Regions from separate parts of the Paenibacillus septentrionalis genome, predicted to be linked through region 2. Evidence: riboswitches for the same ligand, from Rfam matches in the RefSeq annotation. Region 2 holds a riboswitch; each other region holds the start of a gene.
The links. Region 2 has a riboswitch for cyclic di-AMP ahead of ACFP56_RS12140 (potassium channel family protein). Riboswitches for the same ligand answer to the same signal wherever they lie in the genome.
Positions count from the first base shown of each region.

Region 1: linked by a shared signal. The riboswitch ahead of ACFP56_RS17385 (hypothetical protein) and the one ahead of ACFP56_RS12140 (potassium channel family protein) in region 2 are both predicted to bind cyclic di-AMP.
Region 3: linked by a shared signal. The riboswitch ahead of ACFP56_RS03645 (hypothetical protein) and the one ahead of ACFP56_RS12140 (potassium channel family protein) in region 2 are both predicted to bind cyclic di-AMP.
Region 4: linked by a shared signal. The riboswitch ahead of ACFP56_RS20250 (C40 family peptidase) and the one ahead of ACFP56_RS12140 (potassium channel family protein) in region 2 are both predicted to bind cyclic di-AMP.

Region 1 is NZ_JBHSTE010000006.1:70,038-77,543, forward strand. It holds gene ACFP56_RS17365 (helix-turn-helix domain-containing protein) at 1-159, opposite strand, end outside; gene ACFP56_RS17370 (Acg family FMN-binding oxidoreductase) at 336-1,529, opposite strand; gene ACFP56_RS17375 (TetR/AcrR family transcriptional regulator) at 1,557-2,138, opposite strand; gene mgtE (magnesium transporter) at 2,318-3,676, opposite strand; gene ACFP56_RS17385 (hypothetical protein) at 3,863-4,288, opposite strand; cyclic di-AMP (ydaO/yuaA leader) riboswitch at 4,401-4,555, opposite strand; gene ACFP56_RS17390 (hypothetical protein) at 4,649-4,885, opposite strand; gene ACFP56_RS17395 (Na+/H+ antiporter subunit A) at 5,176-7,506, shown strand, end outside.
Region 2 is NZ_JBHSTE010000004.1:66,866-74,371, forward strand. It holds gene ACFP56_RS12120 (ABC transporter permease) at 221-1,177, shown strand; gene ACFP56_RS12125 (iron chelate uptake ABC transporter family permease subunit) at 1,164-2,120, shown strand; gene ACFP56_RS12130 (iron ABC transporter ATP-binding protein) at 2,117-2,884, shown strand; gene ACFP56_RS12135 (siderophore ABC transporter substrate-binding protein) at 3,132-4,178, shown strand; gene ACFP56_RS12140 (potassium channel family protein) at 4,277-4,954, opposite strand; cyclic di-AMP (ydaO/yuaA leader) riboswitch at 5,052-5,197, opposite strand; gene ACFP56_RS12145 (antibiotic biosynthesis monooxygenase family protein) at 5,377-5,703, opposite strand; gene ACFP56_RS12150 (MerR family transcriptional regulator) at 5,931-6,686, shown strand; gene ACFP56_RS12155 (ABC transporter ATP-binding protein) at 6,670-7,506, shown strand, end outside.
Region 3 is NZ_JBHSTE010000001.1:785,569-793,074, reverse strand. It holds gene ACFP56_RS03670 (Gfo/Idh/MocA family protein) at 1-653, shown strand, start outside; gene uxaC (glucuronate isomerase) at 765-2,171, shown strand; gene ACFP56_RS03660 (hypothetical protein) at 2,267-2,491, opposite strand; gene ACFP56_RS03655 (LysR family transcriptional regulator) at 2,637-3,545, opposite strand; gene ACFP56_RS03650 (branched-chain amino acid aminotransferase) at 3,678-4,745, shown strand; gene ACFP56_RS03645 (hypothetical protein) at 4,823-5,257, opposite strand; cyclic di-AMP (ydaO/yuaA leader) riboswitch at 5,261-5,407, opposite strand; gene ACFP56_RS03640 (aldolase catalytic domain-containing protein) at 5,575-6,534, shown strand; gene ACFP56_RS03635 (ferredoxin) at 6,592-6,828, opposite strand; gene ACFP56_RS03630 (bifunctional metallophosphatase/5'-nucleotidase) at 7,143-7,506, opposite strand, start outside.
Region 4 is NZ_JBHSTE010000008.1:147,501-155,006, forward strand. It holds gene ACFP56_RS20245 (glutamine--tRNA ligase/YqeY domain fusion protein) at 1-922, opposite strand, end outside; cyclic di-AMP (ydaO/yuaA leader) riboswitch at 1,159-1,314, shown strand; gene ACFP56_RS20250 (C40 family peptidase) at 1,322-1,804, shown strand; gene ACFP56_RS20255 (MFS transporter) at 2,024-3,220, opposite strand; gene ACFP56_RS20260 (hypothetical protein) at 3,283-3,576, opposite strand; gene motA (flagellar motor stator protein MotA) at 3,814-4,614, shown strand; gene ACFP56_RS20270 (flagellar motor protein MotB) at 4,598-5,431, shown strand; gene rluF (23S rRNA pseudouridine(2604) synthase RluF) at 5,476-6,180, opposite strand; gene ACFP56_RS20280 (NAD(P)H-binding protein) at 6,198-6,866, opposite strand; gene ACFP56_RS20285 (ATP-binding protein) at 6,891-7,506, opposite strand, start outside.

The sequences.
Region 1 (7,506 bases), on a different contig from region 2:
CAGCAGTGGAAGCAGCGAAATATCTGGCATCGTTTGCGCGTTTTCCCATTTGGACACGGCTTGGAACGATAATCCGAGTATGTGCGCCAGCTCTTCTTGCGTTAGCCCCTTCTCCTTGCGATAAATGCTAATATTTCTTGCCAATTGCTCCTTTAACATTCGAACACGCTCCTTTGTCCCTTAGTTTATGGGAATCGCCAGGAATGAACAATAACTTCGTATTTGATTTTTTATCGTACTCAACCAGCAGTTGAGTACGGATAGGTGAAACAAATGAAAAGCAGGCTTTGCTCTTAAAGCAAGACCTGCTTCGTTGGTTGTAAAAGGTCAAATTATTATTGCAGCTGTACCTCATCGGCTGATCGTCTTGGGCTTGGCAGAGCCTGATCACGAGCATAGCCCATTCGGAATAAAAAGACATGCTCTCCATGACCGCCAACAATCGAACGCAATGCATCGCCAAAGTGTGGGGTCAGATTCATTTGTTGTTCACGATCCAGGCGCTCATTTACCTGATTTAGAGGATGCAGTGCGATTCCTTTACTAGTCGCCCATAGGTGGATTCGCTGCCATAGTCGTCCAGCCTCCAGCAATTGCGCTTTGGAGCGTGTTGCAAGTACGATACTGCCATAAGCAGAGGCAGTCGGAATATGAACCTCCTTTGTAGATTTAAGCCAATACGCATTGGACGATTTTTCGGATATGGAAAGCATTTTGCCAAACACGCGTACTAGCGTAGAGTTGCCTGTAGCATCCAGTGTCGTGCCATCCTTGAAACGGTGGATATCATCCTGACTATGACGATACCAGCGATGACTGTCTCTTGCTTGATCCGCATCATGTACGATTGCTTCCGTTGCTTGAACAATGAGCGAGCCGAGCTGCTCCTTCATTTGCTGATCAGTATGCAATAGCAGCTTCGCAGATGAAGCGTGATCGCTTAACGTGGACATCTCGTTAAGCAAAGCAACCGATACTGGTTTATTGCTGTCATAGGCTCCACGATGAGTATGACGTTTCGTAATCATGTGAAATAATGGAGAGGAGTGAGGGGAACTAGGCGATAAATCGATAGTAGCAACCTTGGCTTGATCGATATCGCCATCCAGCAGTTTCACGTTTGGCTCAAAGCCATGCGCCTGTGCAGCAAGGCACAAATTTTCAATGGCACAGCCAAGACTAATGTTCATTTCTCGAAAGTAGGGGTCCATTGTGCCAATATTTTTAGACAGATCGGCATATAGTTCAATTCGATCAGCATGAACTCGAAACAGCCACGGCTGCGTATTATGCGCATTAGAAGCTAATATGGCATAGTGTACAAGCCTTTCAGGGGCCTTGTCGGACAGGTCTGCCTGGTTTACAGCATGGATAGCCCATGGCTCATAGGCAGGTCCTTTACTTGTTGAAAACACCCCTTGATCAACGGCGCGATACAAACCTCCTCCAGACAGCAATAGCAATGCTGCTCCGGATACTTTTAAGAAGCTTCTTCTTGATAATTTTGTTTGCGGTTCAGTAGGTTTCACAAGCTTTCCCCCCAATATAGTAGTCATCTATTTCTTTAAGTAAGGGGTTAAAATCGCCCATATGAGGCTAACGCCCTTCTGCAATCCCGCTTCGTCAATCGGCTGCCCGTTCATCTCAAGAAAGGATAACCAATTGTTCGCAATGATCCAGCAAGATAGGAGCAGCTTCTGCAGTTGCTCTGAATCGGCTTGAATATGCAGGACACCACATTCGATAAACCGCTGAATGAAGGCTTGCTGCTCTACAAGTCGAGTTTCCATCATCGCATTATGTTGTTGTCTTAAGCTTTCATCTGCTTGAAATAAAGACAATGCCTCGCGATAGAAGAAGCGATATCGCCATAAGATTTCGAAGTTCTGGATTAATTTTTGCTCCAAATGCTTTTGTTCTAGCTGCATTTGTTCCTCGATGTACCAGACCTCATTCCACTCCTCATACATAATAGTTAGAATGGATTTAATGATCTCAGACTTGTTTTTGAAATGATAATAGAGATTGCCAGGACTAATAGAAGCTGCTGTTGCGATGTGATTCGTCGATACCTTGCCAACCCCTTGTTCATTAAATAATTGAACTGCGGTTTGAATAATACGTTGCTTTGTGTTCAAATTCCATCACCTTTATTAGAGTAATTACTCTAAATATAATGAACATTATCATATCTGTCAAATTTTCATCATCCACTTGTTCGATTAACCGCAGCTAATCTATGTCCACAAACAAAAAAAGGGTTGTCCAGAGATCAGCTTTCACTGAGCTTCCGAACAACACCTTATCAACAGCCTGTTTACATTAAGCGGGTAATAAAAATCGTTGCAATACCAAAGTAAATGAACAAGGATAAAATATCATTTAACGTTGTAATAAGTGGACCAGAGGCAACTGCCGGATCTACTTTGAATTTATGCAATAGCAGAGGGATGATCGTTCCCGCTAACGTTCCAATAATTAACGTAATGACGAGTGTGCTACCTACAACAAGCCCCAAGATCGCATCGCCTTGCCAGATAAATGCGATTATCGAGATCAATAACCCACAAATAACTCCGATCATTATCCCGACTGACAGCTCTCTAAATATAAGCTTCGCGACAATTTTTTTATTAATGTCTTTTGTAATAAGTCCTCTAACAACGACTGCCAATGATTGTGTACCTGTATTCCCGGTCATACCGGCAATCATAGGCATGAAAAAGGCTAACGCGACGACTTTTTCCAGCGTCTCCTCAAATATGCTAACAATAGTACCAGAAACAATGCCAATAAATAACAGCAATATAAGCCATGGTAATCTTCGAAAAGCTGCAATCGGTGCTTTAGTGTCAAAGTCGATGTTTTTACCAGAGGCGGATAGCTTTTCAATATCCTCAGCCGCTTCTTTCATTACGACATCAATCATATCATCGACGGTGACAATCCCGACCAGCACGTTGTTGTGATCAACAACGGGAACAGCTAGAAAGTCATATCTTTCAATCATCCGCGCTGCTTGCTCCTGATCGGTATCTACGGTTACGGAGATGACACGTTCATACATGATGTTCTTAATTTGCTCATCTGCTTCTGCAAGTATCAAGTCTCGGTATGAAACGACGCCGATCAGTTTTTTTTCATCATCAATGACGTACAAATAGTTGATTGTCTCGGCAATTTCGGCATACTCTTTTAATTTATCAACAACATCTCGAACCGAATAATGATAAGGGATCCAGACAAAACGGTCGGTCATTAGCCTGCCGGCTGTTTCAGGCGGGTAGTTCATCAGATTTTGGATAACCTGAGATTCTTCTGCCTTCATACTTGCCAGAAAGCTTTCTTTGTTCTCTGGCGATAATTCCTCTAGCAGGTTCGCCAAGTCATCATTATCCATCTCATCCATGACGTCCAAAGCCTTTTCGACACCTAGCTTATTAAGAAATTTTTGCTGCTGTTCCTTGTCAAGCTCCTGAAGAATATCGGCTAGTTGAGAGGTATTGAGGAAGGATAAAAAGCGATTTTGATGCTTGGCAGGCAATACTTCATAAATTTGAGCGATATCATATGGCTGCAATTCATCCAAAAGAACGTGAAACTCATTCATTTTCGCTTCTTTTAGATACTTAATCACTTGGAGTGTGATTTCATTTTGATTCCAGTTATTGATCATGTTTTCACCTTTACTTTATAGGATGACCTACCCACTGAAATGAAGACAAATATAGTCCAAGAAATGTGTGAAATGGACGTATTCCTTATCATTCATAAATCACGAAATAATATGCATGATCTATCAAACAAGAACAGTCCATTTCAATATTTCTATTTTATGATCGTTGCGTTGGTGAATGGTCGATTAGGCATGAACTTCGTCGTTCAGGCGTTGAACTGCTACGACATGCACGTCTACCTCGGTAAGCAGACTTAACAGGTCATTTACGAAACAACCGTGCATAATTTCCTGCCAGCGCGTTTGTCCTGGCTGCCCAATGATTAACTGCGTAATATGGTATCGCGAAGCTGTTTCAGCTATCACTTCATTGATTTTTTTATTGTCGAAGGATTCAACGATCAGGGTTGCTCCCCATTCTTCACATTTGCGCTGCCAAAATTCAGTGTCCTTTTTCTGCTCTTGAGTTGGTGTCTCTGTTTGTCCAGATGTAATGTTTAACACATATAGGGGACAGTGAAGCATTTGAGACAATTCACCTCCACGGCGAATTAATTGCTCTCCATTTGCCATATTACGCACACATACTAAGATTTTTTCATCGTTTGTCATTGCCAAACTCCTTTTGTTGAATAGAATTGTCTCCACAATTAAAAAAAGCCTGGAGCAGAGATTATCCGCAACCAAGCTTTGGTTATTTTCAAAATTAACCAAACATGCATGAAGGCTCTCTCTCATGACGCTGACGAGGTTAGCTGTCGGATTCGGGTCTGAGAGTACCCGTTTTCTCTGGCTAAGAGAAAATTCACCCCTGAAGCATAATATGCTTCTATGGTTCCCCCGCTCCTCCTTGATAAGAGGATTAAGCAGTTTAATATGAATTTGTCGATATCCATACTAAAATACTTTTCTCAAAATGTAAATAGACCTCTACAAAAAAGACCAGCAAGATATACGGTTTATAGAAGAAACTTACTGCAAATGATCTGGCGTTTCCAGGTCCTTTTGTAAATTAGGCAAAATACGCACATACTGCCGCGGGAAAAACGGTGTGGAAGTAGAGTGCGCCTTCAACTGATCAGTGCTGCTCCAATTCCCGAGAAATCGTTGCGTTTTGTTATATTGTTGACTATAAAAGCTAAAAGCAGCACATATAAGTATTGTTGCGAGGAATACGAGTGAACAAATTCCGATTTGACGAATAGGCAAAGAAATGTCCTCCGTTTTTAATAACAGTCTCACCTCATCTATTTAAGGATATACATGTGGATGAACGATATCGATTTGCATTTACAATTAACCGAGAATAAGGTATATTTATTTAAGTTCGTACCGTGACAGCTATACTTGAGCAAAAAATCAAACTAAATATGGAAATATCGGAGGAGCCTGCCATTTTGCAGGCTTTTTTTGCGTTTTTTTAGGCTTCCATATATTAGTGATTTGAGTGCAAGAAATTGGGAATGATGAAAAGTAAATAAAGAGAAGGAGGAACTTTTTTGTCTTTGCTTCATGTGGCTGTTTTTATACCTTTTATATTTTCTGCTGGCTTGTTAGCCAGTCGCAAGCTATTGGAACAATTGCATAGGGGATGGTTGACTCTACCTGTTCCACTCATGCTTTTTGTTTTCTTTTTGTGGCATATGCCGCAGATTCAAGAAGCACCTATCATCCATTCAATGTCGTGGCTTCCGTCACTTGGCATTAATATGACCTTGTATTTAGATGGATTATCCATGCTGTTTTCGCTATTAATTAGTGGTATTGGTTTACTTGTTGTGCTTTATTCTATCTTTTATTTGGAGGAAGAAAAAGCAGCACAGCGGCGTTTTTACGCTTACCTGTTAATGTTTATGGGGGCAATGCTGGGCGTTGTTCTTTCTGATAATTTGTTCGTGCTGTATGGCTTCTGGGAGCTTACGAGTATCGCATCCTTCCTTCTAATTGCGTTCTGGTTTCAACGGGACCGTTCGCAATATGGAGCATTAAAATCAATGCTTATTACGGTGTTTGGCGGATTGGCGATGTTCGCGGGCTTTATATTGCTATATGTGATGACTGACACCTTCAGTGTTCGTGAAATCATTGCTCAAGTAGATGTGATTAAGGATCATTCCCTCATGGTACCAGCTCTTATCCTTGTTCTGCTTGGAGCATTTACGAAATCAGCCCAATTCCCTTTCCATATATGGCTGCCGGATGCGATGGAGGCTCCAACACCTGTCAGCTCTTATTTGCACTCGGCTACGATGGTTAAAGCAGGACTTTATCTTGTTGCCCGCTTAAGCCCGGTATTTGCTATGCGGTCTGAGTGGTTCTGGATTGTATCAATTGGCGGACTTGTAACGCTATTGTATGGCTCGCTGAAAGCGGTAAGGCAGACGGATCTAAAGGCGCTGCTCGCTTATTCCACGATCAGTCAGCTCGGTCTTATTATGTGTTTGCTAGGTCTAGGCTCTGCAGCAGGCTTGCAAACAGAGACTGCAGTATCGTTGTTCTTTGCTCAGGCTACGGCAGCAGCATTGTTTCATCTAGTTAACCATGCCGTGTTTAAAGGTGCGTTGTTTATGGTTGTCGGTATTGTAGATCATGAAACGGGAACACGTGATTTGCGAAAACTTGGCGGACTAATAAGCTTCATGCCTGTTACGTTTTCAATTGCGGTGATCGGTGCGTTTTCAATGGCTGGCCTGCCACCATTTGGCGGGTTTTTAAGTAAGGAAATGTTCTTCACGTCGGTATTGAATATTAGAGAAATGAACATGTGGAGTTTCGAAAGCTGGGGCGTCCTGATCTCTGTCGTTGCATGGATCGCAAGTGTATTCACCTTTATGTACAGCATGGTTCTTCTTGTTCGCACATTTGGTGGAAAGCATCAGCCTGAGCTTTTACCGAAGAAACCGCATGAAGCGCCTGTTGGCTTGCTAATATCGCCAACGATTTTGGCGGGGCTTGCACTTGCGATTGGTTTATTCCCTGCACTTCCAGCTGCATGGCTGGTTGAGCCTGCGATGAATGCCATACATCCGAGTGTACTGGCAGCAGGCGAACAGTTTGATATCTACATTCGCATGTGGCATGGATGGACGACGGAGCTATTCATGACAATAGCGCTCATTGTACTGGGAACAATACTGGTCTACGTCTATAAAATGCGTGGCTGGAAACTTCCTGGCTCTGGTGAGAAGGCTCGTTTTACCCTGAACCGTTTATATGATAAAACACTTCAAGGAAGCGAATATGCATCTGAGAAATTGACTTCGTTATATATGACGGGATCGATTCGTCGTTACTTGATTTATATCTTTCTGTTTTTCGTAATAGCGCTAGGCACGACGATGCTGCGTCTACCAGTGTTTAATCTGGATTTTAGCGCAAATGCGCCAGTGACTGGCTATGAGATCGCAGCGGTTATTGTACTTGCACTTGCTGCGCTTGCTGTACCATTTTCACAAAATCGAATGGCATCGATCTTGTTAACAGGTGCTGTCGGATACATGGTGACACTGCTGTTTGTTTTGTTACGTGCGCCAGACTTAGCGCTTACTCAGTTAATTGTTGAAACGGTTTCGGTTGTGCTGTTCTTATTGTGCTTCAAGCATCTGCCTAAGCTAAAGAAAGAAGCTGTGAAAATACCATTCAAGCTAACCAATGCAATAATTGCCGCTGCTGTTGGGGTAGTCGTTACATTTATTGCGCTTGGGGTTGGCAGCAACAAGGAATTCACACCGATCTCTACCTTCTTCATGGAAGAAAGCTATAATCTGGCTGGCGGTAAAAATATGGTTAACGTCATCCTTGTTGATTTCCGTGGCTTCGATACGATGCTG
Region 2 (7,506 bases):
ATTCACAAGCGGCGAACATAATACAAAGGCCAAGTGGAAGGTTGAGAATAAAGCGAGTTATTGCTGCTTGTTAAAGCCGAAGTAGCGACATAGTATGCAAGATTGCGATAAATTACGTCATTGATTTTAAGGCATGGTTTTACTATAATTGAAATCGTACACTCAGAATGATAATCGTTTTCAACTTTCATACTGAAATAAAACATGATGAGGATGCCACATGAGACTATGGATGTTAATAATTGCCATTGTAGTCCTGTCATGCGTTTCGCTGTTTATAGGAGCAATTGATATTAGAATTAGTGATTTGATCAACGGAAACACCGATAAAATCGAAATTTTCCTTATCAGTCGAGTTCCACGCTTAATGGCGATCATATTGGCAGGCGCAGGCATGAGTATTGCCGGTTTAATTATGCAGTCTTTAAGCCGCAACAAATTTGTATCGCCAACAACTGCAGGTACGTTGGATGCAGCAAAGCTTGGAATTCTAATCTCCATGCTGTTTTTTACGAATGTAACGTACACCCAGCAAATCATATTCAGCTTTGTATTCGCGCTCTTCGGCACCTTGTTGTTTATGCAAATTCTGGACCGCATCAAATTCAAGGATGTTATCTTTGTTCCACTGATCGGAATTATGTACGGCAATATTTTGTCATCGATCACGACGTTTTTTGCGTATGAGAACGATCTCATACAAAATATTTCCTCATGGCTAATGGGCAGTTTCACACTGATTATATCTGGGCGATATGAGCTGCTGTACCTCAGTATTCCTGCTGTCATTCTCGCTTATCTATATGCGAACAAATTTACGGTTGCTGGTATGGGTGAGGACTTTGCGAAAAATTTGGGCTTAAGCTATAAAGTCGTTTTGAATATTGGACTTATTCTTGTTGCAATAATTGCTACAACTGTCGTACTTACGGTTGGGGTTATTCCGTTTTTAGGATTAATTGTACCTAATATCGTTTCTCTGTATTTGGGAGATAATTTACGCAAAACGATTCCACATACAGCAGCGCTAGGAATTGCGTTCCTATTATTATGTGACATTATTGGACGTGTTATCATTCATCCATATGAGATTCCAGTCAACGTAACCGTTGCAGTAATCGGTAGTGCGATCTTCTTAATTATGCTGTTTAGGGGGAGAGCCTATGCGAAAAAATAGTACGAAGCTGATTGGACTAGGAATACTGGCTATTATATGTATATTATTTTATGGGTTATACGATATTAAGGGCGGTTTCGATTACGCATTTCCACGCCGTATGATTCGAGTAGCAGCAATGGTCATTACAGGCATCGCGATTGCGTATTCAACGGTTATATTTCAGACGATTACGCATAATCGAATTTTAACGCCTTCCGTTATGGGGCTCGACTCGATGTATGAGGTCGTGCAAACGCTGATTTACTTTTTTGCAGGATCGGTATCGATCTGGGTATTGAATAAGTATCTCAATTTTGGAGCAGCTATTTTCGCGATGGTATTGTTCGCGCTTGTATTATATAGGTTTCTGTTCCGAGCCGATAAGCATCCGATCTATTTATTGCTGTTGATCGGGATGATTATCGGGACGCTGCTTGGCAGCTTGGTGACATTCCTGCAGGTCATTATCGATCCTGTTGAATATTTAAGCCTGCAGAATCGTTTGTTTGCTAACTTTACCAATGTGAAGAAGGATTTGCTGGTAATTGCTGCTGCGATTTTGGTGCTAGCCTTTATAGTAGGCTATCGCATGCTGCATAAGCTCGATGTCATGTCACTTGGTCGTGAGAATGCAATGAATTTGGGAATCAATTACGATCGCGTGACGATGAATATGCTGATTTTATCAGCTGTGCTTATTGCGACTTCCACGGCATTAGTAGGGCCGATAACGTTTTTAGGCTTAATTGTAGCGAATTTGGCATATCAATTTTTAGTGACCTACAAGCATTCGGTGTTGATTTTAGGCGCAAGCCTGATTGCGATTATCGCCATTGTAGGAGGTCAGTTCCTCGTCGAGCATATTTTTGAATTGCGTACAACGCTTAGCGTCATTATTAACTTTGTAGGCGGCGTGTACTTTATTTACTTATTACTCAAAGAAAGTAGGGCAGCGGGATGATTGAAATCAAAGGACTAACGAAACGATTCGGCAAAAAGCCGGTTGTAGAGGATGTATCCATTACGATTGAGCCCAAAACGATTACGTCATTTATCGGACCGAACGGTGCCGGTAAATCTACGCTGCTTTCTATGGTCAGCCGACTGCTTGAAGCAGATACGGGCGAGGTGCTGCTTGATCAAAACAACGTGAAGAAGTGGAAATCAGGCGAATTTGCCAAGCGCGTCTCGATTCTAAAGCAGTCTAATCATATTAGCGTACGGTTAACAGTACGCGAGCTGGTGGCGTTTGGGCGCTATCCGTATTCAAAAGGTCGTCTAACGCCGGAGGATGAGCAGTTTGTCGATCAAGCAATTGAGTATATGAATCTGGCGGATATGCAGGATAAGTTTTTGGATGAGCTGTCTGGCGGTCAGAAGCAGCGCGCGTTTATTGCGATGGTCATCGCACAGGATACAGAATATATTTTGCTGGATGAGCCGCTTAACAATTTGGATATGAAGCATTCGGTGCAAATTATGAAAATATTGCGCAGACTAGTTGATGAGCTGGGCAAAACGGTTATTATCGTGCTGCATGACATTAACTTTGCTTCCGTATATTCCGATCGCATTGTTGCGCTGAAGGATGGCAAGCTGGTGAAAAACGGTCCTACCCATGAAATTATTAATTCGGACGCCTTGCGCGATATCTACGATATGGAAATCCCGATTCAAGAACAGAATGGCTGCCGAATTTGCGTATATTTTAATTCTCATACGTAAGATAACTGTCTGGAGTGATCCAGGCAGTTTTTTTGTAAAGTTCTGGTGCAGCCGCAATGGTTTGGAATGCAGGACGCTCGTCATTCCGTTATCCACTACCGTGTATACATGTGCGACAAAGTGATTAATTTTGCAAAATAGTATTGACGTTATCGCAAATTACATCTATAATGAGAATCGTTGTCAGTGATAATGATTATCATTGTATAGAATTGTAATATAACATAGAAATAAGGGGAGAGCGTACATGAAAAAGATGTGGAAGGTAGCAGGTGCAGTTTTAGCCATTTCTCTAGCACTGGTTGGTTGCGGTACAGAGAAGGAAGAAGCAGTAAATCAAACGACCGCTGGAAATACAGCAGCACAGGGCAATGATACAGAGGAACCAGCTGTTGCGGCACAAGGCTCTGCAGTTTACCCGTTAACCATTTCCTCTACTGTAGCTTCAGCTGAAACAGAAGATAAAGGCACAATTGCGTTTGAAGATGTTACATTTGAAACGATGCCAGAAAAAATCGTAGTATTCGATTATGGCTTCCTTGATACATTGGATGCGCTAGGCGTTGAAGGAATTATTGGGGTAGCCAAGGATTCAACGCTTCCAGCTCATCTTTCTAAATATTCTGCTGACGAATATGTAAGCATCGGAAACTTGAAGACGCCTTTGCTTGAAGATATTGCAGAAATCAAACCAGACGTTATTTTCATCTCTGGTCGTCAATCTACGTTCTATGAAGAGTTCCAAGAAATTGCGCCTGTCGTATTCGTAGGTGCAACACAAGACGATTACTGGAATACATTCCTGTCATCTGTGGATGTAGCAGCGAAAATGTTCGGCAAAGAAGCTGAAGCTGAAGAGTATTTGGCTCAATTCGATTCCAAATTGGAAGAAATCAAAGCACTGGCAGGCAATTTTGAAAATACATTAGTAACGATGTACAACGAGGGCAAGCTGTCTGGCTTCGCTACCAATTCTCGTTTCGGCTATATGTATGACATTTACGGCTTCAAGCCAGTAACGGAAGATATTCAATCTTCTTCTCACGGCTCTAACTTTGGCTTTGAAGCAATTCTTGAATTCAACCCAGAAGTGCTGTTCGTCATTGACCGCACAGCTGCTACTGGTGGAGAGTCCAATATCCAAGCAGATATGGAAAATGATATTATTAAGAAAACGACTGCATACCAAAACAACCGCATCGTATACCTGGATGGTCCGCTATGGTACCTAAGCGGTGGCGGCTTGCAATCTGAGCTTGCTAAAATTGATGAAATTTTGGCTGAATTGAAATAAATAATTGCATGTATGTAAAGTAAAGCCGTCAGGCACTGATTGCAGCTCCAACCTTCATTGGATGGAGTGAAGACCAGAGCCTGACGGCTTTTATTCTTCTACTTGAGCATTTCTTTAGTTCGAACGTATCTTTTCTCCAAATGCGCAATACCTTTGTTGCTGCCAATAATGACAAGAATATCTCCATGAGATATCTGATCATCAGCAGTCGGCGATATATTCATTTGGTTATCCTTTGTTCGGATCGCAATAATATTGCAGCCATAGCTGGCGCGCATTTTAAGCTGTTTTAATGATTTACCACACATGGAGGGCGGCGCATAGATCTCGACCAGACTATACTCAGGCGCTACCTCCAAAAATTCAATCAAATGCTGTGACGTAATCTGATGCGCAACCCTCACTCCAGTATCGCGCTCAGGATGAATAATGTGATCGACGCCGAGTTTCTCAAGCACCTTGTGGTGCAGGTCACTAACAGCCTTTGCAGTGATCGTTTTTACGCCTAAATTTTTTAATTGAATGGTTGCTAAAATATTTGCCTGCAGATCATCTCCAATAGCAACAATCGCATGATCCATATTATGGACACCTAGCTCAAGCAGTGTTTTCTCGTCTGTAGCTTCAGCACGGTATACATCGGTAGCAAAGGAAGCACATTCCTGCACTTTTTTAGGATCCTTATCTATAGCTAGAACCTCATATCCCATCGATAGTAAGGTTTTCGTTACACTTAATCCAAAACGGCCCAATCCAACTACGATAAATTGCTTCACAGTATCCTCTCCTACACAGTGATCGTTCGATATAAAAACGCAAAAAACCACAGGGGACTCCCCTGTGGTCATAGATTGCTTATGAGCACAAGCTTCAACACCCTCTCAATACGCTTACGAGGTTAGCTGACGGATTCGGACGATTGAGAGTTGCCCTACCTTAAGCCATACCGTGACTAAAGGATTCACCCCGAAAATTGGTTCCCCCGGTTCCCCTAACAGGAAGTTCAGCGATCAGATTATAGTTTGCATCGTATATGGATGAATCATACTCCCATTCATAGTTGAAGTAAAGCTCGCAGGAATACGATTAAGCTTGATTTTGAGAGGTTAGCAATCAGCTTAACACGATAATCAGTTCATTCCAGTGTCTAGCTTGCGCTTGCTATCGTTTTTGCAAGCAAGCTATTACAGGTCTTGTCTTAGTCGACAACAATGTATCCGCCGTGCTCCATGCTAACGATATATTCTGGCTGTGGTGGTTTTCCATCCTTCAGCTTTGCACGATGCCCTGCAATATGCTCGGGGCTTTTCTCCCACGCCTTCCAGGCCTCTTCTGACTCCCAACGGACCATCATAATGACTTCTTCATCGCCGCGGCGTGTCTTTTTGACTAGCAGCTCACGACCGAGAAATCCTTCACGCTGTTCAATAAGCGACGGACCATCCTCTGGCTTTTTCTTAAATCGCTTTAAAATTTTATCTGAATTTCCTTCGGTTACGACCCATTTTCGCATTTGTACAAACATATAATTGCCTCCTTATCGGATAGAGTATTTTCTTACTCAATATTTTTCAGTAAATAATAATGAGAATCAATCCCAATACAACCAGTATACCTTAAATTTGACCGTAACGTAATAGCGGATATGGCGTAGACCATGATTATTGTTCTAAAAGGAAAAGGTTACAAATATTAGCTTGATTCTAACGTTACGTCAGCATTTATAATAAAGCCAACAGGGAGGGATATGAGATGTATACCATTGGACAGTTCTCGAAGAAGACCGGGGTCACGATACGCGCCTTGCGATATTACGATGAAAAAAATTTACTTAAGCCGGCTTATATCTCGCCAGCAGGCAGGCGGTATTACGAGGATCAGGACCTTGTAACCCTTCAAAGAATATTAATCTTTAAGTATCTCGGATATGCACTGGAGGATATTCAAGGCATGCTGATGAGCAGTACGCACAATCTTCATGATTCATTGCTGCAGCAGAAGCAGGAAATGCTCATTAAAAAAGCGCAGCTTGAAAAAACGATCGAGACACTCGATCATGCTATTGCGCTTTCTGAAAAGCAAGAACAGGTTCATACTGACATTTTTCTTGCATTGATACATGATTTGATTCGTGGTGATGAACAGAAGTCATATTTGAAGACGTTTTTACCAGAGGATTTGGTTGAGGACTTGTATGATTTTTCGAATGAAGAGCTGATCTTATTAAACAAGCATTTCATGGCGGTTGGTTTGAAAATCAAGGAGGCTTATCGCTTGCAGCTGACAGAGGAGGAGGTACTGCCGCTTCTTGAGGAGCTATTCGCTGTTATACCTCAGCATATTATGGATCGTATCGTTGAGGTTTCCTTACAGATTGATGAACAGAAGCTGCAACTTGATTCAGCACTTTTTAATATGCCGTTTACGAAGGAAGAGGAAAAGTGGCTGGAGCCAATGATAGAAAAACTTAGCCTGTGGGGAGAGATGTCTAATGAATCATCAACTTAAAAAACTACTAGCATTGATAAAGGATACGAAGCCCCCAAAGTGGATGATGGTAGTAGCTGTTCTGCTCGGTATTGTTGAAACAACAATGGGCCTAGCTGTACCCCTATTAACGATGGAGGTCATCAACTCCTTTCAGGATCAAGGCATGTCGTGGTCAGCGCTGCTGCTGGTAGGATTGGCTTTGCTTGTGCAAACCGCGATATCAGGTATTGCCTTCTATCTTATGTCCGCGATTGGTGGGAAAATTGTCGCTGGTATACGGGAGCGTGTATGGAGTCATGTGCTGCGATTACGGGTTGCTTATTTTGACAAGCATGAGTCTGGGGAGACGATGAGCCGCATTACGCAGGATACGAATGTCATTAAGGAGCTGATTACGCAGCATTTTATTTCATTCTTCACGGGGCTGCTGACGGTTGTAGGCTCTGTTGCGATTCTACTGTGGATTGACTGGAAAATGACGTTGTTGATGCTAATCGCTGTGCCGCTGTCGATTGCGGTATTGCTGCCGCTTGGCAGTCGCATGAATCAAATTTCCCTCGCTCATCAAGATGCGCTCGCTCACTTTAACGGCCATCTGGGACGCGTACTGACGAATATTCGACTAGTGAAGGCATATCAGGCTGAAAAGGTTGAAGACGAGCGCGGACAATCGCAAATTAGAAGTCTGTATCGCATAGGTCTTAAAGAAGCAAAAATCTTATCGATCCTGTCTCCAGTAATGACGCTGGTCATAATGATTGTGCTTATTGCGATTTTCGGCTATGGCGGAGCTCAGGTTGCCTCAGGAGCGATTACAGCAGGCGCACTAGTCGCGATT
Region 3 (7,506 bases), on a different contig from region 2:
TTCACGTGGAAAGCGCGGTATATGCGGATCAGTTGATTAAGCAAGGAGCAATCGGGAAAGTTGTACAGATGATCGGGTTTGGTCCGCATCGTCTTAACGCGCCATCTCGCCCGGACTGGTTTTTCAAGAAGGAGCAGTATGGGGGCATTCTTGCAGATATCGCATCGCATCAGATTGAACAATTTCTCTATTTCTCGGGAAATAATGATGCGAAAATCATTAGCAGCACGGTAGGTAATTTCAACAATAAGCAATACCCGGAGCTGGAGGACTTTGGCGATGCTCATTTGATCGGAGAGAATGGTGCGGTTGGCTACGTGCGCGTTGACTGGTTAACGCCAGATGGATTGCGTACTTGGGGAGACGGCCGAACGGTGCTTTTAGGGACAGAAGGCTATATTGAGCTTCGCAAATACGTTAATATCGGCGCAGGTGATGGCGGAGACCATGTATTTCTTGTAAATCAGCAAGGGGAGAAATATATCAAAGTTTCGGGCTTAACAGGCTATCCGTATTTCGGGCAGCTAATACTTGATACTTTGCAAGAAACAGAGTACGCTATGACTCAAGAGCATGTGTTCAAGACCGCAGAGTTGACGCTTCTTGCACAAAATCAGGCATTACGTATCGAGCATAAGGCTCCGCTTATATAATTAAAGAACTCATCCTGTTGTACACTGAAAAGATTAGGCTTGAAGACATCGCTTGATTACAGATCATATAGAGGGTCGGCAAGGCATACAGATTGAAGGAGTGTAGGAACATTGAAGCCATTTTTAGATGAACATTTTTTACTGCAAAATGATGTAGCACAAACGTTGTATCATAACTATGCAAAATCAATACCAATCATTGACTATCATTGTCACTTAAGTCCGAAAGAAATTTATGAAAATGCCAGCTTTTCCAATCTAACTGAAGCATGGCTTGCTGGCGATCATTACAAATGGCGTGCCATGCGCGCGAATGGCGCAGTAGAGGAGCTTGTAACAGGAGGCGAAGGCGTTTCCGATTATGATCGCTTTGCAGCGTATGCTGCAGCACTTCCTCAAGCCATCGGCAACCCATTATATCATTGGTCGCATCTTGAGCTTCAGCGTTACTTCGGAGTGGATGACGTGATTAATGCGTCCAATGCACCGCACATATGGGAAAAGGTGAATGCCAAGCTTGCAACGGGGAAGTATCAGGTTCGCGATCTGATCCATATGTCGAATGTAAGCGTCATCTGTACTACGGACGATCCAATTGATTCGTTGGAATACCACAAAAAGATTAAAGAGCTTGAGCATTTCGATGTTCAAGTATTACCGTCCTTCCGACCTGACAAGGCGCTTGAAATCAATAAAGAGGGGTTTAGCGAATGGATTTCAGCCTTAGGTGAGGTTGTTGGAAGAGAAGTACACACTTACGATGTCTTGCTTGGTGCGCTTAGCGAACGCATTGACTACTTCCATGAAGTAGGCTGCAAAGTTTCTGACCACGGCATGGACTATGTGCCATATTGTGAAGCGACAAAGGAAGAGGCTGCACAAATTTTCTTACGCAAGCTTAACGGAGAGGCAATCAGCTTGAAGGAAGAGCAGCAATACAAAACGGTTACGTTTTTACATATGGCAAAGCAATATGCAAAGCTTGGTTGGGCGATGCAGCTGCATATGAATCCTACACGTAACAACAACACCCGCATGTATAAGCTGCTTGGTGCTGATCGAGGCTTTGATGCGATTAACGACGCGCCTGTTGCTGCTCCACTTAAAGGGTTGCTCGATGCGTTAGAGCAAGAGGATTTACTGCCTAAAACGATCGTGTATTCTCTTAACGCCAATGATAATGAAATTCTTGCTGCTCTTATCGGATGCTTCCAGGGCGGCGGCGTAGCTGGCAAGATGCAGCTTGGCTCGGCGTGGTGGTTCAACGATACGAAAAAAGGAATGATAGCTCAGCTGGAAAGCTTGGCTAGCTTCGGCTTGCTCGGACAATTTGTCGGTATGCTGACAGATTCCCGCAGCTTTTTGAGCTTTACGCGTCATGAATATTTCCGCAGAATTTTGTGCAATGTGATCGGTACCTGGGTTGAGCAAGGCGAGCTTCCTTATGACGAGGAGGAGTTAGGTAAGCTGGTACAAAATATTAGCTATTATAACGCTAAACGCTATTTTAATTTCTAAGCGATAGACTATAGACAATAAAGAAAGAAGGGCGTGTTCAGAATGTCGGAGAGCTGACTTCTGTTCACGCCTCTTCTTTTATGTAGGCTATTCAACTATGATGTTGCAGTAGGAAGAACATAGTTCAGCATTTGCGAGGCAATAATATTGCAAGCGAGACAGAGCAGATCACTATGGAACAATATTCGTCCAAGCATAAAGAAAGCTGTGCCTCCAACGATTTCAATCAAAAAGTAACGTTTAATCGAGCTCAATGTAAATACGAATACTTGAAATTCAGAAGTAGGCAAGCTGGTCAAGCTCGATGACAAGCCAATCACACATGACTCCTCCTAACATAATGTTCATACCTTCTAAGTGTATGATGAACAGGACGTCCAACATGTCAGCTACTTCGTGCATTGGATGTTAATATTCTGTCTCTTCAAGTGCTCACGCAGTCAGATGATTTCATAGCCAAGGGACTTAACGCTCAATTGCATAGACATCCTTGACGGTCTCAATAAAAAACTGAGCGCGCTTGGGGACATAATGGTCCTTAAGCCACACAATCCCGATATCGGACTGCAGCGCGTCATGAGATAGAGGAATCATTTTGACACGCGGGTCCATAAAGGAGCTCATGACAGAGCGGGGAAGCAGTGCAATGCCAAGTCCATCAGCAATCAACGCAATGGTAATCGCGACAGACGAGCATTCACAGACAATATTAGGCTTTACGCCATAACGATGACACGCTTCAATCAGCTGCTCATGCATATGTGTCGTTTGATCTGTTTTTAATGTAAGCAGCGGGTAGTCCGCTAGCTCCTCCAGCTGAAAGCTGGACTTCAGCTCGAACTGCTTCCAGCTTGTCGGTACAATGACGACAAATGGATCAGAGGGCAGCGGCATAATAACGAGATGTTTAGGGTCCATCAGCGCTTCAAAAGGCAAGCGTGCAAAAACCAGATCAATCGCATGTTTTTCGAGCTGCTCACCAAGATAATAATGGTCGCCCTCTAATATTTTGTAGCTAACTTGAGGATATTTTTTCCGATATTGTTCGATCGGCAGCGGCAATAAAGAGCTGCAGGAAAATACAGCACCGATAGACAGTACGCCGCGCACGCCCTGCTCAAGCTCTTTCATTTCTTCAATCGTTTCGTTAAACTGCGAATATAACGATTCTGCACGGTGCTTCAGATGCATTCCCGCATCAGTTAGCTTAAGTCCTTTTCCATGACGATCGAATAGCTTGACGCCAAGCTCGTCTTCCATTTGTTTGAGTTGACGGCTAAGAGGAGGCTGCTCCATATTCAATAGCTTCGCTGCACGGGTAATTTGACCTTCACGGGCAATCGTTAAAAAGTACTTTAATTGACGCATATCCATGTTAACGCTTCCCTTCAATACTTCCATACCTAAAAGGTATAACAAAAAAATCTAATAGATATTATAAATATACGTTAAAGCATGGTATCATTCAAATAACAATATCAATCGTTAAGAGGAGAGTACTTGATTATGGCACTGGAAATTACAATCGAGCGTTCGGCTCAATTGAAGCAAAAGCCTGATGAAAACAAGCTTGGCTTTGGACAATATTACACCGATCATATGTTTATTCTTGAATATACAGAAGGCAAGGGCTGGCATTCAGGACGTGTTGTACCTTATCAAAATATTTCACTGGACCCTGCCGCAAAAGTATTCCATTATGGACAGACTGTGTTTGAAGGCATGAAGGCATACCGTACAGAAGATGGCATTAAGCTTTTCCGTCCGAAGAAAAACTTTGAGCGTCTAAACAAATCAAATGCTCGTCTTAGCATTCCTCACTTGGATGAAGAGCTTGCTTATGAAGGCTTAATCAAACTTCTGGATGTGGATCGTGAATGGGTTCCATCTGCTGAAGGCACAAGCCTATATATTCGCCCATTTATTATTGCGACTGAACCAGCACTCGGCGTTAACCCATCGTTAAACTACTTGTTTATGATTATTATGTCACCTGTAGGTGCTTACTACGCTGAAGGTGTTAACCCGGTTAAAATCCATGTTGAGTCGCACTTTGTTCGTGCAGTAGCAGGCGGTGTAGGAGAGGCTAAAACAGCTGGCAATTATGCTGCTGGACTAAATGCGCAAGAGGAAGCAAAGGATCGTGGCTACTCGCAGGTGCTATGGCTGGATGGTGTTCATCGCAAGTACATTGAAGAAGTTGGAAGCATGAATGTATTTTTCAAAATTAACGGCGTGGTTGTTACACCGCAGCTTAACGGAAGCATTCTCAATGGGATTACACGTAACTCTGTAATTACGCTTCTTAAGCATTGGGATGTGCCGGTGGAGGAGCGTCGAATTTCAATCGATGAATTAATTGAAGCCCATCGTAATGGTCAGCTAGAGGAAGCATTCGGTACAGGTACAGCGGCTGTTATTTCTCCAATTGGCGAGCTTAGCTACAACGATGAGAAGTATGTCATTAATGAGGGTAAGACAGGCGAGCTGTCGTCGAAAATTTACGATACAATTACGGGCATTCAAAAAGGAACGGTCGAAGACCCATTCGGCTGGCTCGTATCTTTAGACTAGTATAGCAATCTAATAAAAACCCCTTACAGGCTTCGTGAACGACACACGGCAGCTTTTTGTAAGGGGTTTTCGTTTTTTTAGTACAAAGATAAATAGGATATGGCACGTCTTCGAAGTATTAATTCTTCATCGGCCTCCGCTTGTTGATGACCATCAGGCAAAAAGTTCAGCTGATGCAAAGCATTGGTAAACAAATAGATTGCTCTTTGGTCATAGGTAACAGATTGCTGCAGCGTAATAGAAATATGCTCGGTTAGAGTTGAGATTGTGGTAGGACCAATAAAAGGGGTAAGTTGATGCTCCCAATCCTGGAGATCAAAGGAGATATCAGAATCGTCGATAAAGATCTCACTCCAGCCATAACCGCGATTGCTTGATATTCGCAAGCATACGCGATAGCCATTCGCATCTACTGCAAGTGCCGGGATTACAAATACTTCGATACGTTGGATCTGAAGCATATCCGCTTCAGAATGCACATTTTGAAAATCATTCGATGGACAAATAGACATTGCACATCTCTCCTTTCACGCTGACGAGGTTAGCTGTCGGGTTCGGGCTAGAGAGTAGGCCCTACCTTCTGCCGAGCGGCATCTGGATTCACCCCTTAAGACGTTTGGTTCCCCCGCTTTTTCAATCGAAAAATTAAGCGAAATATACCTTTATTTTAAAGGTTTTGATCCAGTTTGTAAATGAAACCGTTTCTCTAATAAGATATACATATCAGGTGCAATCATGTGCACAATTATTTTTATTTTGCGTTATTTTTCAATTTCAAGTATGATGATAGAAAACAGAACTGACGTTCAGAGTAAAAGGAGTAACAGATATGCAGTCCAAAACGACACATTGTAAGATTGTTGATTGTACGATTCGTGATGGTGGTCTTGTTAATAATTGGGATTTCAGCGTTGAATTCGTTCAACATTTGTATAATAGCTTGAATGAAGCTGGCGTGGACTATATGGAAATTGGCTATAAAAATTCTCCTAAGCTTCTGAAGGGAGCAGATTCTGCAGGTCCGTGGCGTTTTCTAGATGATGATTTTCTACGTAAAGTCATTCCTAACAAAGGACAAACGAAGCTGTCAGCGCTTGTAGATATTGGTCGCGTAGATGAAAATGATATTTTACCACGTAGCGAAAGCATGATTGACCTAATTCGTGTAGCTTGCTACATTCAAGATGTAGACAAAGCGCTTGAGTTGGTGCAAATTTTCCATGATCGCGGCTATGAAACAACGATCAACATTATGGCGCTTTCCAACGTGCTGGAAAACCAGCTAGTTGAGGCGTTTAACCTGATTAATGAGAGCGTTGTTGATTTTGTATATATCGTAGATTCCTACGGCAGCTTGAAGCCAACGGATATGAGCTATCTTGTTGATAAGTTCCAGGAGCATTTGCCGAATAAGCGTTTAGGTGTACATGCCCATAACAATCTACAGCTCGCGTTCGCCAATACATTGCTAGCTGCTGGAAAAGGCGTAGAATTGCTTGATTCCTCTGTTTACGGCATGGGACGTGCTGCGGGCAACTGCAATACGGAGCTGCTTGTAACAGAGCTGCAAAACACGAAATACAACGTACGCCCTGTACTTGATATGATTGAAAAACATATGATTCCATTGCGTGATAAAGTGGAGTGGGGTTATATCATTCCATACATGATTACTGGCATTCTGGATGAGCATCCACGCTCAGCGATGGCTTTGCGCAGCTCCGATCAGAAGGATCAATTTGTTGATTTTTACGACCAGCTGACAACGCCTGAAATGGCCAGCAAATAACGTAAACGTATAAGCAGAACTACATGCTTACAAGTAAAAGCCCCTCATTTTGAGGGGCTATTTATTAAAGGGATGATTTGCAACCTTAACTGCAAGAGTAGGACAGCCATCATAGGCATCTTGCAAATCTTCATAAAGATAGCTTGGAATTTCCATAATCCCACGGTTTGAATCCCCATTGAAGATCACTTCAGCGTAACCATTATCATCTGCACCGTATATAGCAGGTGCTGCGGCATAACAGCCAGCGCATGCGATGCAAATATCTCTATCAATCCATGTATATTTACTCATATGATATTGCCTCCCCCTAAAATGGACACTAACCCTTTTTCTACTATCTCAAAATTAGAAGAGGGATTCATTTGCAAAATCGAACAATTCCTTCCTCATTTCTCCAAATTATATGGCATGATCTAGGTAATTACAACTAGAAAAAGGCCTTGACCAGAAAAAGACGAAGGTACAAAGGTCCAATAAAAGCCCCCGGTTATTATGGGACGGTTAGTTTCGGGAACTGGCTGTGCGGCAACTTGTTGTTCAACGTACGTATGCTAAGCAATTGATTAGTCAGATGTGAAGATCGCTCATTGGCTAGCAGCTCCCGTCTATATAATTCCGGTCTGATTGCTATTAACGATATGCCAGTTATGATTGACAGAGGCTCGTATATGACGTCTTTCTCGTATATAGTCAGCTATAAGCTCTACCATATCAATGGCAATATCCTTGACAACAGGCTTGCCTTGAAACATGTCGAATTCGCCGCCGCCGCTAGCGCGGTAGTTGTTCATGACCACTTCATACAGCTGCTCCTTTACTAATGGTTGATCGTTCTGCTTAAGTGTAATAACGCGTTGCCCAATAGGTTTCGAGATATCCAACGTGTAGGATATACCTTCCCACATATCGTAATTGTAATGCTGTGGCTTTGGTTGAAGGTAGGCATCATGAACGATTATATTACCTGTT
Region 4 (7,506 bases), on a different contig from region 2:
CTTCAGGCGTGTATCCTTTACGACGCATTCCGCTAATCGTCGGCATACGCGGATCGTCCCAGCTCTCCACAACACCTTCATCAACAAGTGATTTCAAGTAACGCTTGCTCATAATTGTATTGGTGATATTTAGACGAGCAAATTCGTATTGATGCGGCGTAGCCTCCATCTCACATTCTGCAATTACCCAATCATATAAAGGACGATGATCTTCAAATTCTAGCGTACAGATCGAATGCGTGATTCCTTCGATTGCATCACTGATTGGATGTGCAAAATCATACATCGGATAAATGCACCAAGCGTCTCCTGTACGATGATGGTGGGCATGGGTAATTCGATACAGCACAGGATCTCGCATCGTAATGTTGGAGGAGGACATGTCGATTTTCGCACGAAGCACACGCTCGCCACCCTTAAACTCTCCAGCACGCATACGCGTGAACAAATCAAGATTCTCCTCGACCGAACGGTCACGATAAGGGCTGTTCTGACCAGGCTCTGTCAGCGTGCCGCGTGTTGCACGCATTTCTTCAGCAGTAAGATCGCATACATACGCTTTACCTTTTTTAATAAGCAATACAGCGCGGTTAAACATTTCCTCAAAATAGTCCGAAGCGTAGAACAGATTATCCCACTCAAAGCCGAGCCATTTTACATCTTCCATGATCGACTCTACATATTCCGTATCCTCTTTAACTGGATTCGTATCATCAAAACGCAAATTCGTTTTCCCTTTAAATTCATCTGCTAGCTCAAAGTTAAGACAGATGGATTTGGCATGACCAATATGAAGATAGCCGTTCGGCTCAGGTGGAAAGCGTGTCACAATCTCCTGCACACGTCCTTCCTGTAAATCGTCTATCACTATATTTTTTATGAAATTAGAAGCAGCCGATTTCGTTTCAGTAGTGTTTTCCATCTTGACCAACCTTTCACACAGCGAATATTTATCCTCTTATGATACACAAATTTTCATGAAAATACACCCATTTTGCCGTGCGAATCCGTCGATTCTTCCATCATTTTAACGTTTTTTCCAATATTTTTTTACGCAAAAAAGATCCTAGTAATTATGAGAGAAAAAAGAAAACAATTAAAATCTTCTCACATTTTACACAGAATCGAATTTTCAGTTTATTATATAGCTTGTAACAAGTAAGCCTAACGCCAAATTCTTATGAGTTTTCATGAGAAACGGGGGATCCAATTGGGGTGAATTGAGCTGCGGTATGAGCCTTCATACTGGTAGTTTCATAGGGAACCTTCAACCGAACCCGTCAGCTAACCTCGTCGGCACATCTGGAAGGAGACTTAAATTGTGAAAAAGCTTAGCATGATGTTTTTAGCAGTCATTCTATTGCTAACATTCTCAGCAGGAAGCGTATCTGCTAGCTCATCTTCAATGCTAACTAATATTGAAGATGTAAAAGGAACAAAGTACAAATACGGTGGTAATTCTACTAGTGGATTTGATTGTTCCGGTTTTGTTCGTTACATATTTGATAAGATGGATATCGAGCTTCCTCGCCGTTCAGCTGATCAAGCACTTGAAGGATCAAAAGTAGCTAAAACGGATCTAAAGGTTGGCGATCTTGTATTTTTTGATACAAGCGGCTCCAACAATGGTGGAATCACACACGTTGGCATCTATGTTGGCGACAACAAATTTGCCCATTCATCTTCAAGCAAAGGTGTAACCATTGATTCCTTAAATTCTTCTTATTACAAGCCGCGTTATGTAACAGCTCGACGTGTAATTTCTGAAGAAAAGTATGAAAAGTATGTTGAAGCAAGCAAATAAGCAATATATAAAGAGGTATGATCTTCTTCTACTAGAAGGGATTGTGCCTCTTTTTTTCTTTTACTATCCTATGAATTGTTGCCGGATAATATGACTGCCTGTACATACATCTATACAAGCATGCAACATTAAATCTAAAGGAGTGCTGCTCTTCTAACTACATAGACGAAGAACAGCACCCCTTTGTTGCAGCATCGTTATATTTTCCTTGTTAAATAATTATGCTGGCAGTTGCTCTTGCAAATTGCGATTACGACCAACAAGCATCATTACAATCATAAAGGTCAGCATAATACCTACTAGTACTGCAACTATCGTAATCGTTGTTGCAGCATTATAATGATCCATCGCCCAGCCTGTAAGTTTTGGGAACAACGCGCCGCCAATACCTCCGCAAGCAACGAGCAGGCTTGTTGTTCGATCTGTCATTCCCTGCAGGCACGCATTTACATATACAAGCACGATACCAAATACACCAGAAAACCCAAGTCCACCTACCGCGATCATCACAAATTGCATCGTTGACTGCGTGCTCAGTACCATGCCGATAAAGGCAAGCACTGCGACAATCATCGAGACAACCAAGTATTTCACGTAGCCATAGCGGTCGGCCAGGATGCCACAGAATAGTCGCCCCAACACCATACATGCCCAGAACAAGCTGAGCATACTAGCTGCACTCGATTCAGACAACCCGCTTCGCTCAATCATGATCGAAGGAAGGTAGTTGGACACGCTCATCTCTACGCCGACATAGAGAAAGAAAAAGATCATTGATAATCCAAGAAACGGCAATGCCCTTTTTTGATATTTTGGCTTGATCGGCTTCTCCTGTCGTTCCTGCTTGGAGGGCTGCGAGATACCCTCATCGATCTCTTTGCCAAATGACAAGCTTAGCCACAGCAGCAGTGTTAAGCCGCTTATGGCCGTTAGAATTGGGAAAGACAATTCCCAGAGCTGATATCGAATAAGGATAGCCGCTGTTAACGGAATAAATAAAGCGCCGAGACCAAAAAAGGTTTCGATTCGACTCATTGCTGTAGCGGTTTGACCTTTGAATAAATCAATAATAAGTGCTCCAATTACCGATTCGATCATACCAAAACCAAAACCAGCAAGTGGCGCGACTATAAGCATAAGCTCCCATGGAGGCAACATGCTGTAAACAGCCTCTGCTAACGTCAGCGCACCAAATGCAATAACGATCGTGACCCTTTTGCCTAGCCGTGTTGATAATGAAGGACCTAGTAACACGCCGACAAGAAAGCCAAGAAACTGATTCATAATCCACTGTCCGCCATCTGAATAGGAGAGCTCATAATGCGAAATTAGCTGTTCGAGAATTGAACCTCCAATAATGTGAGCAATACCGATAACAAGGTAAGATAGGCAGCCCAGCCACAATATTTTTTTCACGTCTAAACTCCTTTATGCGTTCACATACCCTGCGCCTAATTAGACAGACGCAGGGTTTATCATTATATTAGTGAAATGCTGCGATGCTCGGTATCGCCAGCAAATACATCAATGCGATGCAATTGAGGTCGATAGGTGACTTGTCCATTGCCTACCGTAATCTCTTGATGCTCGCCCAAGCCATAAAACACATCATCTGCCAACGCTTCCAAAACCTCATACTGCTCATCAGGCTGAAGCGCCTTCCATTCAGATTCTTCCATCTCAAAGAACAGATAGCAATCCTCAATCAAGCCGACTGCTTCTGTCAGCTCCTGCAAAATGTCACTATATTCACGCGCATGGCGCACACCCATTGTCTTACCCTCCTGTTTGTTCATTAGCATTCCTTTCTATTATGACACAATCCACAAAAAAAGTCGTGAGGTGATCGCTCATATTCATATCATGCTATTTGTTTTTGCCATCTTAACAATTTAACATTTCTATTTCTTCTATTAGATCATTGTAAATTTGCTCTAATGTCGAGAAGCCTATTTGACGATAATAGAATAAGTAGTTCTATGTCGAAAATGGATTAATTGAGGTGTATGATGAAGAATTCAACAATTATTGGTCTAATTTTAGGGGTAATAGCCATCGTCCTTGGTATGGTATTTAAGGGTGCCAGCTTGAGCGCCTTCCTTAATCCGGCAGCATTTATGATTATCATTGTCGGCACAATCGCTGCAGTAACTATCGCTTTTCCTTTGGAAGAGCTCAAAAGAACTGGTACACTATTCAAACTATTATTCACTGAGCGTCCTCTACCGAAACGTGAGGATCTAATTAAACAATTTGTTGAATGGGCAGGTATTACCCGCCGTGAAGGTCTGCTTGCGCTAGAAGCAAAAGTAGACGATATTGATGATCCATTTCTGAAAAATGGCATGCGAATGATTATTGATGGCAACGATCAGGATCTCGTTCGCGACGTTCTGCTCGAGGATATTTCTGCGACAGAGGAACGCCATAAAGCGGGAGCTCTAATTTTTTCACAAGCTGGTACATACGCTCCAACGTTAGGGGTTCTAGGAGCGGTAATTGGACTTATCGCGGCACTTGCCGATATGAGTGATATGGACTCGCTCGCACATGCGATTTCAGCGGCATTTATGGCGACGCTGCTAGGTATTTTCACTGGTTATGTGCTATGGCATCCGATGGCGAACAAGCTAAAGCGACTATCTAAAGCTGAAATCCAAATTCGTCTAATGATGCTGGAGGGTTTATTGTCTATTCAATCCGGCGTGTCTACGATTGCGATTGAACAAAAGCTATCCGTATTCTTAACACCTACGGAACGTCAAGCTATGAAAGCGAAGGAGGAAGGAGACGTTGAGCAAAAAGCGTAGACATGAGGATCATGAAGAGCATATTGATGAATCGTGGCTCGTCCCTTATGCGGACGTACTGACTTTGCTTCTTGCCCTGTTTATCGTTCTATATTCGATGAATCAAGTAGACGTTAAAAAATTTCAGGAGCTATCTCGCGCCTTTAGTGTTGCTTTTAGCAGCAGCGGACAAGGCGTACTGGATATGCCTGCAATCGTGGAACGTGGTCCAGACGTTGAATTTCAGTCAGGCGGCATGGAAGATGCGGAAAATGACGGGCAGACCAATGAAGAGCCACTTACTCAAGAAGAGGTTAATCAACTGCTCGAGCAAAGCGAAAGTGAGCTTAGCAAGCTTAAGCAGCAGATCGATGACTATATCGCTGAGAACGGGCTGACAACCAGCTTGGATACCTCATTGAATATGTCCCAGCTGCTAATTACGATACGTGATAATGCATTGTTCAATTCCGCTGAAGCTTCCGTTAATCAAGACGGCCGAGAACTAGCCGTCAGCATTGCGGAAATGCTCGAAAATTATCCGGATTTCAACATTGTCATAGCGGGTCATACCGATAACACGCCAATTCGAAACGCTGAATTCAGATCCAACTGGGATTTGAGCGCGATGCGAGCTGTACGATTTTTAGATATTATGCTTACAAACAACGATCTCGATCCGAAGCGCTTCAGTACGGTTGGCTATGGTGAGTACCACCCGGTAGCTTCAAATGATTCGAGCGAAGGCCGCGCACAAAATCGACGCGTGGAAATTTCGATCGTGCATAATTACTTCGATACTCACAAGCAACAAAGCATTGGCATAACAGAGCAATAATAAAAGGGCGTGTCGGACGTTAGAAACGTCAGACACGCCTTAATTTATGTTGCTGGGTTATAATCAATTTCCTGAAACAAGATGCGTTTTTCGTCCTCTGTAAGGTCTCTCCACTTCCCTTTGGGCAGATCACCTAATAATATATTCATGATGCGAATGCGTTTCAACCGCAGTACGCTGTAGCCAAACGCCTCACACATACGTCTAATTTGACGATTGCGGCCTTCCGTTAAAATAATATGGAAGGTGCTAGTACCAACGCGTTTAACCTTGCATGGAAGCGTCATACTGCCTAGAATATAAACCCCTTCCGCCATCCCCTTTAGAAAGCTTGCTGTTATTGGCTTATTAACCGTCACAACATATTCCTTTTCATGCTTTCCTTCAGATCGCAAAATTGGATTCACGACATCCCCATCGTTTGTCATCAGAATGAGTCCTTCTGAATCTTTATCTAAACGCCCTATCGGGAAAATCCGTTCACGATGACTGACAAAATCAACAATATTGCCTTTAACATGACGCTCGGTCGTACTCGTAATTCCAACCGGCTTATGCAAGGCGATATAAACATGTTTTTTTTGAGCGCCAATTCGGCGTCCGTCAATTCGCACGTCATCTCCCAGCTCTGCTTGACTGCCTAGCTCTGCCTTCGCTCCATTAATCGTAACTCTACCGTCAGCAACCAGCTTGTCAGCCTCTCTACGCGAGCAAAAGCCTGTCTCGCTAATAAATTTATTGATTCTCAAAATGCCACCCCGTTGACTTAATATACCTTCTGCCTGGACCAATACGAAATCTCGTCAGAGGTTACGACTCGAACCTGCTCTGTGCAAAGCAAGGCTAGCTTGGACAAGGCCTGAGCAATTACTTTTGCTTCATTTGGTTTGTATTTACTCATTCTACCTTTAAAAGCAAAGGATAGCCAACCACTGAGCTTCACTGCCATCGCCTCTCCAAAACGAAACTCATGCCGATCACCGATAATAAGCGAGGGACGTACAATAATTAGCTGAGGAAGCTTAAGCTCCTGGAGATCCCGCTCCGTCTGACCTTTCACTTTATTATAAAAGAACATGGATTGTTCATTAGCGCCCATTGCAGTCACGACAATCAGCTTTCTTGCTTGATGTCTGACAACCAGCTTGCCCACTTCGATCACATAGTCATGGTCTACACGTCTAAACATTTCCTTCGTTTTGGCTTTTTTTATGGTCGTACCTAACGCACAAAACACATCTGCATCTTCAAACCATTCCTTTGGACATTCATGGAGCTCATCGAAGGAGATGAGCTGCTGCTCTAATCGTGGATGTACAACACTTAATCGTTTTCGTGCAATAACTGTCACTTTGCTATAATTTTTATTGTTCAGCAACAAACGGACTAATTCTCTGCCTACAAGACCTGTCGCACCAACGATAACTGCTTTCAACGCTCCCTCACACTCCTACAGTCTTTACAGATTGCTTGCTTCTGCCAACTGAGTTGTTCTATCCTCCTGCAATGGAAGTAAAATTCTTACCGTTGTTCCAACATTAAGCTGACTGCTCAGCTCCATTAGACCTTGATGAGATTGTATAATTTTTTGGCTAACCATAATACCTAGCCCCGTACCGTTCTCCTTCACCGTAAAGAAAGGATCACCAATGCGCTGCAAGGTCTCCTCATCCATGCCGATCCCCTCATCTGTTACCTGCACACTAACATGATTAGCAAGACGTTGAATTGCAATATGTACATGACCACCGTTTGGCATCGCTTCTATCGCATTTTTCAGCACGTTGATAAATACTTGCTTTAGCTGATTATCCTCACACGGTATACAGCAATCATCCTTCGTATAATTCTCCTTAATCACAACGTTGTGCATCAGCGCTTCACTACTCATAAATGCGCTAACCTCACTAATAATATCGCGAACGTCCCGCATTTTGAATTTAACCGCTTGCGGCTTCGCCAATATTAAAAATTCTCCCACTATTAAATTAATACGCTCAAGCTCTGAGAGCATGACACGTACATGGTCCAAATTTAACTTATTGCTATACTCCTGCAGTTGTAAAAACCCTCTT